One region of the Heyndrickxia vini genome, then DNA from elsewhere that is predicted to be linked to it. Evidence: a T-box and tRNA genes for the amino acid it is inferred to sense, from the RefSeq annotation. Region 1 holds a T-box; the other holds one or more tRNA genes.
What was found. The T-box of region 1 lies ahead of ileS (isoleucine--tRNA ligase). A T-box ahead of a tRNA ligase gene usually reads a tRNA of that ligase, here a tRNA-Ile.
Positions count from the first base shown of each region.

Region 1 (6,099 bases):
CCTGTGAACGGGACCATTCTTCTTGTAAAGTAGAAATAATTTTATCTATTCGTTCATTATTTTCACTTTCAAGAATGATGTGTTCCATTTTTTCCATATGTTTTCTCCTTTGATTGTCGTTCTTCTCTCAGCATTTGAATGAGAAGCAGAACAACCCCGATCGTTAATGCTGCATCCGCGATATTAAAAATTGGAAAATCGATAATTTCTGCATAAAGAAAGTCAATTACTTCTTTCCGAAAAAGTCTATCAATAAAGTTCCCAATTGCACCGCCAAGCATAAAAGCAAGACTAATTCCTAATAAAGGCTTTCCTTTTGCATGCTTTTGGATGTAATAAATAATTCCCCCAGCCACGATAATCGTTATTAGGTAAAATAACCACATCTGGCCCTGTAATATTCCCCATGCGGCACCTTGGTTCCGGTGAGACGTTATTGAAAAAACATTGTCAATGATAGGAATCCTTTCCCCAATTTCCATGTTTTTCTCAACTAGAATTTTTGTTAACTGATCTAAAGCTATAACAAATATAGAAATTATGTAGTATATCACAAAGGATACCCCCGTATCTTTCATAAAATCAGCATTTCTTCCTTTGAATTGTAGCATAAAACGGGGGATATAGAAAAGATTATTTGGCCATTAACTAAAGGGAATCGTAATTTTCCCAAATGACCAAAGCTGATTCCATTCGTCCGAGGTTTTTAATGTGGGTATAGTTTCTAGCCATTCTTTTGGAATGGGTTCGCCATTTTGTTCACATTTCCCATAATTTCCTTCATTCCATTTTGATAGGGCGGTATTAATGTCCTTTAATTCATCATTAATCAGCTCTTTTATTAAGTCATCATTCGTTACGTATGAATTTAATTCGACTTTTAGATCATGAAGTAAATGATATAAATGTTGATGTTCATCTTTAAGGTACATTGATATTCCCTCCTTAATAGGTTGATTTTAGCTTACCCTTATTATTTAATTATTTATCGAGTAACTCTTTCATAAAGTTACAGAAAATAGAAAACCCTCGAAGAATTACCTACGAGGGTTAGAAAAAATAGTTATATTATGCGTTATGGTAAGAATCTTTAACTACAGATGCACATCTTGGACATAATGTTGGGTGCTCCTCAACTTTTCCTACATCCGGTGTAACAACCCAGCAGCGCTCGCATGTTTCACCATCAGCTTTTTCAACCAATATCGCCGCGTGTTCAAGCTTTAGAGCTTGATCTGGTGCATCTTCAATAGATCCTGCGATTTCAAATCCAGAAACGATAAATAATTGGTTCATGTTTTCTGAAATGGAATCTAATAATTGTTTTGTTTTTTCATTTACAAATAAAGTGATTTTTGCAGTTAATGATTTTCCAATAACCTTTTCATTACGTGCCTCTTCTAAAGCTTTTAAAACATCATCACGAAGATTTAGAAATTCTCCCCATTTACTTTTAAGCTCTGTTGCATTTGGCAAGTCAACGAAAACAGGCATATCCACTAATTGGACGCTTTCTTCGTCCGTACCAGGAATATATGCCCATACTTCATCTGCAGTATGCGACAGGATTGGTGATAATAGTTTAGTTAACGCTGTTAAACAATCATACAGTACGGTTTGCATTGCTCGCCGTTCGTAATTGTCTTTTGCTTCAATATATAAAACATCTTTAGCAAAGTCTAAATAGAATGAACTTAAATCTAAAGTACAGAAGTTATTGACTGCATGGTAAATACTTGAAAATTCATAGTTTTCGTAAGCATCATGAGCATGTTTAATTAAATCATTCAACTTCACTAACATATATTGATCAACTTCACGTAAATTTTCATAAGCAATTTTATCTGAAGAAGGGTTAAAATCAGCTAAATTTCCTAATAAGAAACGGAATGTGTTGCGAATTTTGCGATATACCTCTGATACTTGTTTCAAAATAGCATCGGAAACACGGACATCCGCCTGATAATCAACAGAAGCGACCCATAAACGGATAATATCTGCTCCTAATTGATTGATTACTTTTCCTGGTAAAATTACATTACCTAGTGACTTACTCATTTTTCGTCCTTCACCATCAAGTGCAAATCCGTGACTTAACACCCCTTTATATGGTGCTTTCCCTGTTACAGCCACAGCCGTTGTTAATGAAGAGTTAAACCAGCCACGATATTGATCAGAACCTTCTAAATATAAATCTGCAGGGCGCTGCAGGTCATCACGTTCAAATAAAACTGCTTGGTGGGATGATCCAGAATCAAACCATACATCCATAATGTCATTTTCTTTAGTGAATTTACCGTTTGGACTTCCAGGATGGGTGAAACCAGCTGGTAATAATTCATTTACATCTCTTTCAAACCAAACATTTGAACCATGTTCACGGAAAAGGGTTGATACATGTTCAATTGTTTCATCTGTAATAATTGGTTCACCGTTTTCTGCATAGAATACCGGAATTGGTACACCCCATGCACGTTGTCTTGAAATACACCAGTCGCCACGGTCACGAACCATATTAAATAGTCGAGTTTCTCCCCATGTTGGTACCCATTTTACTTCTTGGATTGCCTTCAATAATTCCGGACGGAATTTATCGATTGAAGCAAACCATTGTGCCGTTGCACGGAAAATTACTGGCTTTTTCGTTCTCCAGTCATGTGGATAAGAATGGGTAATAAAGCTTAATTTTAATAGCGCACCAACTTCTTCTAGTTTTTCGGAGATTGGTTTATTTGCTTTATCATAAAATAACCCTTCAAATCCAGGTGCCTCTGAAGTCATGACACCTTTATCATCAACAGGACACAGAACATCTAAACCGTATTTTTTTCCTACAAGAAAGTCATCTTCCCCATGTCCAGGTGCAGTATGAACACAACCAGTACCTGAATCAGTAGTAACATGTTCACCTAACATCACTAATGAATCACGCTCATATAATGGATGCTTCGCTAAAATATATTCTAATTCCTTACCTACGATAGTTTTAACGATTTGCGGAGAGTTCCATTCAAGAACTTCAGTTACTTCTTCAAGCAGTGCTTCTGCAACTAAGTATTTTTCATTTTCAACATTGACAACGACATATTTTAAATCTGGATGAACGGTAATTCCTAAGTTTGCTGGAATTGTCCAAGGTGTTGTTGTCCAAATGATAATTTTTGTTTCATTATCTAAAACACCTTTTCCATCACTCACATCAAATGCTACATATATAGACGCTGAACGTTTATCTTGGTATTCAATTTCAGCTTCTGCTAAAGCTGATTCACTTGATGGAGACCAATAAACTGGTTTTAGTCCTTTATAAATATAGCCTTTCTTTGCCATTTCTCCGAAAACTTTAATTTGTTGCGCCTCATATTCAGGTTTTAATGTTAAATATGGATTTTCCCAATCACCGCGGACACCTAAACGCTTAAATGCAGTCCGTTGATTATCCACTTGTTGATAAGCATATTCAGCACATAACTGACGGAATTCGGCAATTGTCATCTCTTTTCTTTTTACACCTTTATTTGTAAGCGCCTGTTCAATCGGAAGACCATGTGTATCCCAGCCTGGAACATATGGAGCTTGATAGCCAGTCATTGATTTGTAGCGTACAATAAAGTCTTTTAATGTTTTATTTAATGCATGACCCATATGAAGATCACCGTTTGCATATGGAGGTCCATCATGCAGAACAAAAAGCGGTCTTCCTTCGGTTTTTTCTTGAACTTTTTGATAAATATTCATTTCTTCCCATTTTGCCTGGATTTCTGGTTCTCTTTTTGGGAGATTTCCGCGCATTGGGAAGTCTGTTTTTGGCATTAATAGTGTATCTTTATATTCCATGTTCTTTCCTCCTAAAATTTTAACTATATGGCTTGTTGATTTTTGCTCTAGACACTCACTTTCCACAGATTGTCTTTCAATTTATTGACAATTAAATAGGCGGTCATACAAATAAATAGAAAAAGCCTTCTCATCCCTGGAAGGGACGAGAAGGCTTTCCCGCGGTACCACCCTAATAGATATCATTATTTAAGATATCCTCTTAAACATTCTTATCGTGAATGAATCGCTTGTAATTACTTATCAATTTGATGTTCAATACAAGAACTCTAGGGTGATTTTCCAATTCTTCTCTTATACCAAGCTTTCACTATCCTTGGTTCGCTAATTATTATAAGACGTTGAACAATTGTACTGTCCCTGTCATCGTTTAAATATATATTTGATATAAATTATAAGTGATTCAATTTCAAAACGTCAAGGTTCATTTAATTTCTTCTTCAATATTTAATTCTGTCGCATCGACATCAAATTCCATTAAATTATCCCAATCATCATTTTTAAGTAGATCCAGTTGCGCCTCTATTAGCATTTTGAAACGGGTCCTAAATACTTTTGATTGCTTCTTTAGCTCTTCAATTTCTAAAGCAATTTTACGGGCTTTTGATAATGCTTCATTCACGATACGATCCGCATTTTTTTCAGATTCCCTAATAATTAACTTTGCTTCTTTTTGTGCATTCCCACGAACTTCTTCAGCTGCTTCCTGAGCAACAACGATGGATTTATGTAATGTTTCCTCAATATTCGTAAAATGTCCTAGGCGTTCATTTAGCGAGGATAGTTTTTCTTCTAATTCTTTCTTTTCACGTATAATCAGCTCGTAGTCTTTGATGACTTGATCAAGGAACTCATTCACCTCATCTTCATCATACCCACGAAAGCCTTTACTAAATTCCTTATTATGTATATCTAATGGCGTTAAAGGCATCCTGCCACCTCCAGTATGTTTTCAATACATTTTTTAAACGCTTTTCTCTTGCCCGATTCATGGGGCTGGCCAAGGTACTTTTGTTATTCTCTTTAATTATACTTTTTTTCGACAGTTTGTGGGGATATTCCTGCAATTTTATCAAATTATTTCAATACTCCAACTTGTATTCGCCATTTTTCTTTTTTGGTCTGTCCTTCAATGACAATTATTTTACTTCTGCCAAAGCCCCTAACAGAGAACATATCCCCTTCACCACAAATAAACGATGTTTGTTCAGTAATTCGCCAATTAACTTTTACCTGTCCATGATGAATAAATGTTTGAGCTTTCTGCCTCGAAATGTTATAAATTGATGATAAAACGGCATCCAATCTTAACGAACTTACAGTTGTTTGTTTTTCATGCCATGTTTCACTAATTGAAATAATATTATTTATACTCATTTCCTTTAATTCAATTGAGGCTTTTCCTACCTGACGAAATTCTAATCGTATATAGTCTTCTAAATTTTTCACAATCAAAAATTGAATCCGATTACCATCAATTAGTATGTCCCCGAATTTTTCCCTTTTTATTCCTAAAGACATGAGGGTTCCTAGCACTTGTCGATGTGTGATAGTAACAAATTTACTTGGATATATTATTTCAAATAAAGCAATTTGAAAGTCTTCTTGAGTAGGAGAATAATATTCAGGATAGATAATGACCCTTTTTCTTTCACAGTATTCATGTCCACCAAACTCCTGAATTCTTACCTGTTGTCCAATACCAATTATAGATTGCACAATATGAATTTGTCGCGGATCTAAAAAATCAGTTAGCTTCGGTGCATAGCTGTCTTCGACATATTGTTTCCAATTGATAACTTGATCAATAAATTCTTTCTCTTCCGGCCTAAAATGTTGATAAATATTATCCATAAAATCCCCTAAAAACATTAATAGTCAATAATAGATTAAGGTAGGCAGACACTAAATAATCCAGAAATAAAGTGCCCTAACACCCCTTCCAGCAAGATTTAACACAATTATTGCTATGATTGGTGAAAAATCAATCATTCCAAATGGTGGGATAATTCGACGAAATTGTTCTAAATATGGCTCGCATATACGTGCAAACATCTGGCCAATTGACGATTGTTGAGCATTAAACCATGACATAAATATATAAATAATAATTATGTATGTATAAATCTCAATAGCTTTTATTAAAATTCCAAACAAAATTTCCATTCTTACTAAGACCACCTCGAATCAAAATCATTTTGCTGAATTAATTCAGTAATATTTCCTGAAACCTCAACATTATCTGGAGTACTTAAAAATATA
Region 1 is NZ_CP065425.1:2,623,290-2,629,388, forward strand. Features, by position in the region: gene I5776_RS13085 (RluA family pseudouridine synthase) at 1-97, opposite strand, end outside; gene lspA (signal peptidase II) at 69-554, opposite strand; gene I5776_RS13095 (TraR/DksA family transcriptional regulator) at 645-932, opposite strand; gene ileS (isoleucine--tRNA ligase) at 1,069-3,837, opposite strand; T-box leader at 3,976-4,213, opposite strand; gene I5776_RS13105 (DivIVA domain-containing protein) at 4,262-4,768, opposite strand; gene I5776_RS13110 (YlmH family RNA-binding protein) at 4,915-5,691, opposite strand; gene I5776_RS13115 (YggT family protein) at 5,743-6,003, opposite strand; gene I5776_RS13120 (cell division protein SepF) at 6,009-6,099, opposite strand, start outside.

Region 2 (6,099 bases), 1.7 Mb from region 1:
GACTTTAACTGACAGTGAAAAGGCAGAAATTCAAGAACACCCAAATTATAGTTTGAAAATGGTACAAAATAGTCCGTTACTTAAACCAGAAACAAAATTAGCAATCTTTCAGCATCATGAGAGACTTGATGGTAGCGGCTATCCGATGGGGGTAAAAGGGAAACAATATTACCCTATGTCTAGAATTGTTGCCGCCGTTGATGTATTTCATGCGTTAGTATCAGACCGTCTTTATAAAAAGAGACTAGCACCTCTTAAAGCTTTGGAGATAATGAAAATAGATGAATTCGGTAAATATGATTTGGAAGTAATAAATACTCTTTTACCGATGATTGCTAATCTTTCAATCGGCACGAAGGTAAAGATATCAAACGACTCTATCGGAGAGGTAATCTTTACTAAACAAACTGCACCAATAAGGCCACTTATCAGACTGAATGACGGAGAAATCATAGACTTAGAAAAAGAAAGAAATTTATATATAGAAGAAGTATACTAGTTTTTTGAATTACTATTGTATTTACCTTATTCATTTGATATAATATCTTTCGTTGATCTTTTTAGTAACAAACTTATAATAAAATTATTTAAAAATAGTAATTGACATTACTTTTAAAAATATGTTATTATATAAAAGTCGCAAAGGACAATTGATCTTTGAAAACTGAACAAAACGAAACGTCAATTAATTTATTTTTAAACTAGAGCTATTTCAAACATCTTTTTGGAGAGTTTGATCCTGGCTCAGGACGAACGCTGGCGGCGTGCCTAATACATGCAAGTCGAGCGAACTTGATGGGAGCTTGCTCCCTGAGAGTTAGCGGCGGACGGGTGAGTAACACGTGGGTAACCTGCCTGTAAGACTGGGATAACTCCGGGAAACCGGGGCTAATACCGGATAACTTTTTTCTTCGCATGAAGGAGAATTGAAAGGTGGCTTTTAGCTACCACTTACAGATGGACCCGCGGCGCATTAGCTAGTTGGTGAGGTAACGGCTCACCAAGGCGACGATGCGTAGCCGACTTGAGAGGGTGATCGGCCACACTGGGACTGAGACACGGCCCAGACTCCTACGGGAGGCAGCAGTAGGGAATCTTCCGCAATGGACGAAAGTCTGACGGAGCAACGCCGCGTGAGTGATGAAGGTTTTCGGATCGTAAAACTCTGTTGTTAGGGAAGAACAAGTATCGTTCGAATAGGGCGGTACCTTGACGGTACCTAACCAGAAAGCCACGGCTAACTACGTGCCAGCAGCCGCGGTAATACGTAGGTGGCAAGCGTTGTCCGGAATTATTGGGCGTAAAGCGCGCGCAGGCGGTTTCTTAAGTCTGATGTGAAAGCCCACGGCTCAACCGTGGAGGGTCATTGAAACTGGGAGACTTGAGTGCAGAAGAGAAGAGCGGAATTCCACGTGTAGCGGTGAAATGCGTAGAGATGTGGAGGAACACCAGTGGCGAAGGCGGCTCTTTGGTCTGTAACTGACGCTGAGGCGCGAAAGCGTGGGGAGCGAACAGGATTAGATACCCTGGTAGTCCACGCCGTAAACGATGAGTGCTAAGTGTTAGAGGGTTTCCGCCCTTTAGTGCTGCAGCTAACGCATTAAGCACTCCGCCTGGGGAGTACAGTACCGCAAGGCTGAAACTCAAAGGAATTGACGGGAAAGCCGCACAAGCGGTGGAGCATGTGGTTTAATTCGAAGCAACGCGAAGAACCTTACCAGGTCTTGACATCCTCTTGCCCTCCCTAGAGATAGGGATTTCCCTTCGGGGACAAGAGTGACAGGTGGTGCATGGTTGTCGTCAGCTCGTGTCGTGAGATGTTGGGTTAAGTCCCGCAACGAGCGCAACCCTTGACCTTAGTTGCCAGCATTTAGTTGGGCACTCTAAGGTGACTGCCGGTGACAAACCGGAGGAAGGTGGGGATGACGTCAAATCATCATGCCCCTTATGACCTGGGCTACACACGTGCTACAATGGATGGTACAAAGGGTTGCTAGACCGCGAGGTTACGCCAATCCCATAAAACCATTCTCAGTTCGGATTGTAGGCTGCAACTCGCCTACATGAAGCCGGAATCGCTAGTAATCGCGGATCAGCATGCCGCGGTGAATACGTTCCCGGGCCTTGTACACACCGCCCGTCACACCACGAGAGTTTGTAACACCCGAAGTCGGTGAGGTAACCTTTTGGAGCCAGCCGCCGAAGGTGGGACAGATGATTGGGGTGAAGTCGTAACAAGGTAGCCGTATCGGAAGGTGCGGCTGGATCACCTCCTTTCTAAGGAATATGGAAGACCACTGACGTGGTTACAACGAATGACGTTCTCGTTTTGTTCAGTTTTGAAGGATGAATTCTTCAAAAAAATATGCAATATATAAAAACAACGACAAGGATTTTTTCTTCCATATCGATGTTTTTTCTTTCCGAAAATGTGGGCCTATAGCTCAGCTGGTTAGAGCGCACGCCTGATAAGCGTGAGGTCGATGGTTCGAGTCCATTTAGGCCCACCATATAACATCTTCGGGGCCTTAGCTCAGCTGGGAGAGCGCCTGCTTTGCACGCAGGAGGTCAGCGGTTCGATCCCGCTAGGCTCCACCAATTGTTCCTTGAAAACTAGATAAAATGAGAAATAACCAAGTAATAACCGAGAATCGCCACTTTATGGATGAATCCATTAAGTAAGTTATAAACAACCTTTTTAGGTTAAGTTAGTAAGGGCGCACGGTGAATGCCTTGGCACTAGGAGCCGATGAAGGACGGGACTAACACCGATATGCTTCGGGGAGCTGTAAGCAAGCTTTGATCCGGAGATTTCCGAATGGGGGAACCCACTGCCCGTAATGGGGTAGTATCCTTACTTGAATATACATAGAGTATGGAAGGCAGACCCGGGGAACTGAAACATCTAAGTACCCGGAGGAAGAGAAAGCAAACGCGATTTCCTGAGTAGCGGCGAGCGAAACGGAAGAAGCCCAAACCAAGAGGCTTGCCTCTTGGGGTTGTAGGACACTCTATACGGAGTTACAAAGGAACGGAGTAAATGAAGAGGTCTGGAAAGGCCCGTCAAAGAAGGTAACAACCCTGTAGTTGAAACTTCGTTCCCTCCAGAGTGGATCCTGAGTACGGCGGGACACGTGAAATCCCGTCGGAAGCAGGGAGGACCATCTCCCAAGGCTAAATACTCCCTAGTGACCGATAGTGAACCAGTACCGTGAGGGAAAGGTGAAAAGCACCCCGGGAGGGGAGTGAAAGAGAACCTGAAACCGTGTGCCTACAAGTAGTTAGAGCCCTATGCATTTATGCAGGGTGATAGCGTGCCTTTTGTAGAATGAACCGGCGAGTTACGATTTCAAGCGAGGTTAAGCTGAAGAGGCGAGCCGCAGCGAAAGCGAGTCTTAATAGGGCGAATGAGTTTGAGGTCGTAGACCCGAAACCAGGTGATCTACCCATGTCCAGGGTGAAGGTAAGGTAACACTTACTGGAGGGCGAACCCACGCACGTTGAAAAGTGCGGGGATGAGGTGTGGGTAGCGGAGAAATTCCAATCGAACTTGGAGATAGCTGGTTCTCTCCGAAATAGCTTTAGGGCTAGCCTTAAGGTAAGAGTCTTGGAGGTAGAGCACTGTTTGGACTAGGCCTCATCGGGTTACCGAATTCAGACAAACTCCGAATGCCAATGACTTATCCTTAGGAGTCAGACTGCGAGTGATAAGATCCGTAGTCAAAAGGGAAACAGCCCAGACCACCAGCTAAGGTCCCAAAGTATACGTTAAGTGGAAAAGGATGTGGAGTTGCTTAGACAACCAGGATGTTGGCTTAGAAGCAGCCACCATTTAAAGAGTGCGTAATAGCTCACTGGTCGAGTGACTCTGCGCCGAAAATGTACCGGGGCTAAACGTATCACCGAAGCTGTGGATGGACACCGTCTGGTGTCCGTGGTAGGAGAGCGTTCTAAGGGCTGAGAAGCTAGACCGTAAGGACTGGTGGAGCGCTTAGAAGTGAGAATGCCGGTATGAGTAGCGAAAGAAGGGTGAGAATCCCTTCCACCGAATGCCTAAGGTTTCCTGAGGAAGGCTCGTCCGCTCAGGGTTAGTCGGGACCTAAGCCGGTACCGAAAGGCGTAGGCGATGGACAACAGGTTGATATTCCTGTACCACCTCTTCACCGTTTGAACGATGGGGGACGCAGGAGGATAGGGTAAGCGCGCTGCTGGAATAGCGCGTCCAAGCAGTTAGAGGGGTGACGAGGCAAATCCCGTCACCATGTACCTTGAGCTGTGATGGCGAGGGAAATATAGTACCGAAGTTCCTGATTCCACACTGCCTAGAAAATCCTCTAGTGAGGTGAAAGGTGCCCGTACCGCAAACCGACACAGGTAGGCGAGGAGAGAATCCTAAGGTGAGCGAGAGAACTCTCGTTAAGGAACTCGGCAAAATGACCCCGTAACTTCGGGAGAAGGGGTGCTCTGTTAGGTGCAAGCCCGAGAGAGCCGCAGTGAATATACCAGGCGACTGTTTAGCAAAAACACAGGTCTCTGCGAAGCCGCAAGGCGAAGTATAGGGGCTGACACCTGCCCGGTGCTGGAAGGTTAAGAGGAGAGGTTAGCGCAAGCGAAGCTTTGAATTGAAGCCCCAGTAAACGGTACCGTAACTATAACGGTCCTAAGGTAGCGAAATTCCTTGTCAGGTAAGTTCTGACCCGCACGAAAGGCGCAACGATCTGGGCACTGTCTCAACGAGAGACTCGGTGAAATTATAGTACCTGTGAAGATGCAGGTTACCCGCGACAGGACGGAAAGACCCCGTGGAGCTTTACTGCAGCCTGATATTGAATTTTGGTACAGCTTGTACAGGATAGGTAGGAGCCTTTGGCCGGAGCGCCAGCTTCGGTGGAGGCGTCGGTGGGATACTACCCTGGCTGTATTGAAATTCTAACCCGCACCCTGATCGGGGTGGGAGACAGTGTCAGGCGGGCAGTTTGACTGGGGCGGTCGCCTCCTAAAAGGTAACGGAGGCGCCCAAAGGTTCCCTCAGAATGGTTGGAAATCATTCGCAGAGTGTAAAGGCACAAGGGAGCTTGACTGCGAGACCTACAAGTCGAGCAGGGACGAAAGTCGGGCTTAGTGATCCGGTGGTTCCGCATGGAAAGTACCATCGCTCAACGGATAAAAGCTACCCCGGGGATAACAGGCTTATCTCCCCCAAGAGTCCACATCGACGGGGAGGTTTGGCACCTCGATGTCGGCTCATCGCATCCTGGGGCTGTAGTCGGTCCCAAGGGTTGGGCTGTTCGCCCATTAAAGCGGTACGCGAGCTGGGTTCAGAACGTCGTGAGACAGTTCGGTCCCTATCCGTCGTGGGCGTAGGAAATTTGAGAGGAGCTGTCCTTAGTACGAGAGGACCGGGATGGACGCACCGCTGGTGTACCAGTTGTCTTGCCAAAGGCATCGCTGGGTAGCTATGTGCGGAAGGGATAAGTGCTGAAAGCATCTAAGCATGAAGCCCCCCTCAAGATGAGATTTCCCTTAGTTTATCTAAATAAGACCCCTGAAAGATGATCAGGTTGATAGGTTTGAGGTGGAAGTGTGGCGACACATGGAGCTGACGAATACTAATCGGTCGAAGACTTAACCAACAATAGATTCAAAGTTATTACGAAGTATTTCTCATCTATCTAGTTTTGAGGGAACAAACCCTAAAATTTATATAGTCTGGTAATTATGGCGAGAAGGTCACACCCGTTCCCATCCCGAACACGGAAGTTAAGCTTCTCAGCGCCGATGGTAGTTGGGGGCTCTCCCCCTGCAAGAGTAGGACGTTGCCAGGCAAATGAAACACGGAGTGTATGCTCCGTGTTTTTTTGTTGCTTCTATCTATTTGACGGACATTACCTTTTTTTACTTAAATATTGATAAACTAGATAGGGCACTTTTTGGGCAGTTATCGATAAAAAGCCTTTTATTAAAGAATAATCATTAGTTGGTGTTGTTTTTAAAAGTTCACACCACCATTCAGTTTCATACCTAGCAATCATACTTAAGTTATATAGCAATAAATAATGTACGACTAGTTCCGGATAATATATATAATTCGATTGCTTG
Region 2 is NZ_CP065425.1:9,641-15,739, forward strand. Features, by position in the region: gene I5776_RS00040 (HD-GYP domain-containing protein) at 1-499, shown strand, start outside; rRNA gene I5776_RS00045 (16S ribosomal RNA) at 722-2,277, shown strand; tRNA gene I5776_RS00050 (tRNA-Ile) at 2,434-2,510, shown strand; tRNA gene I5776_RS00055 (tRNA-Ala) at 2,523-2,598, shown strand; rRNA gene I5776_RS00060 (23S ribosomal RNA) at 2,702-5,633, shown strand; rRNA gene rrf (5S ribosomal RNA) at 5,709-5,825, shown strand; gene I5776_RS00070 (YaaC family protein) at 5,886-6,099, opposite strand, start outside.
Region 2: it encodes a tRNA-Ile, which carries the amino acid that the T-box ahead of ileS (isoleucine--tRNA ligase) is inferred to sense. The anticodon was not compared.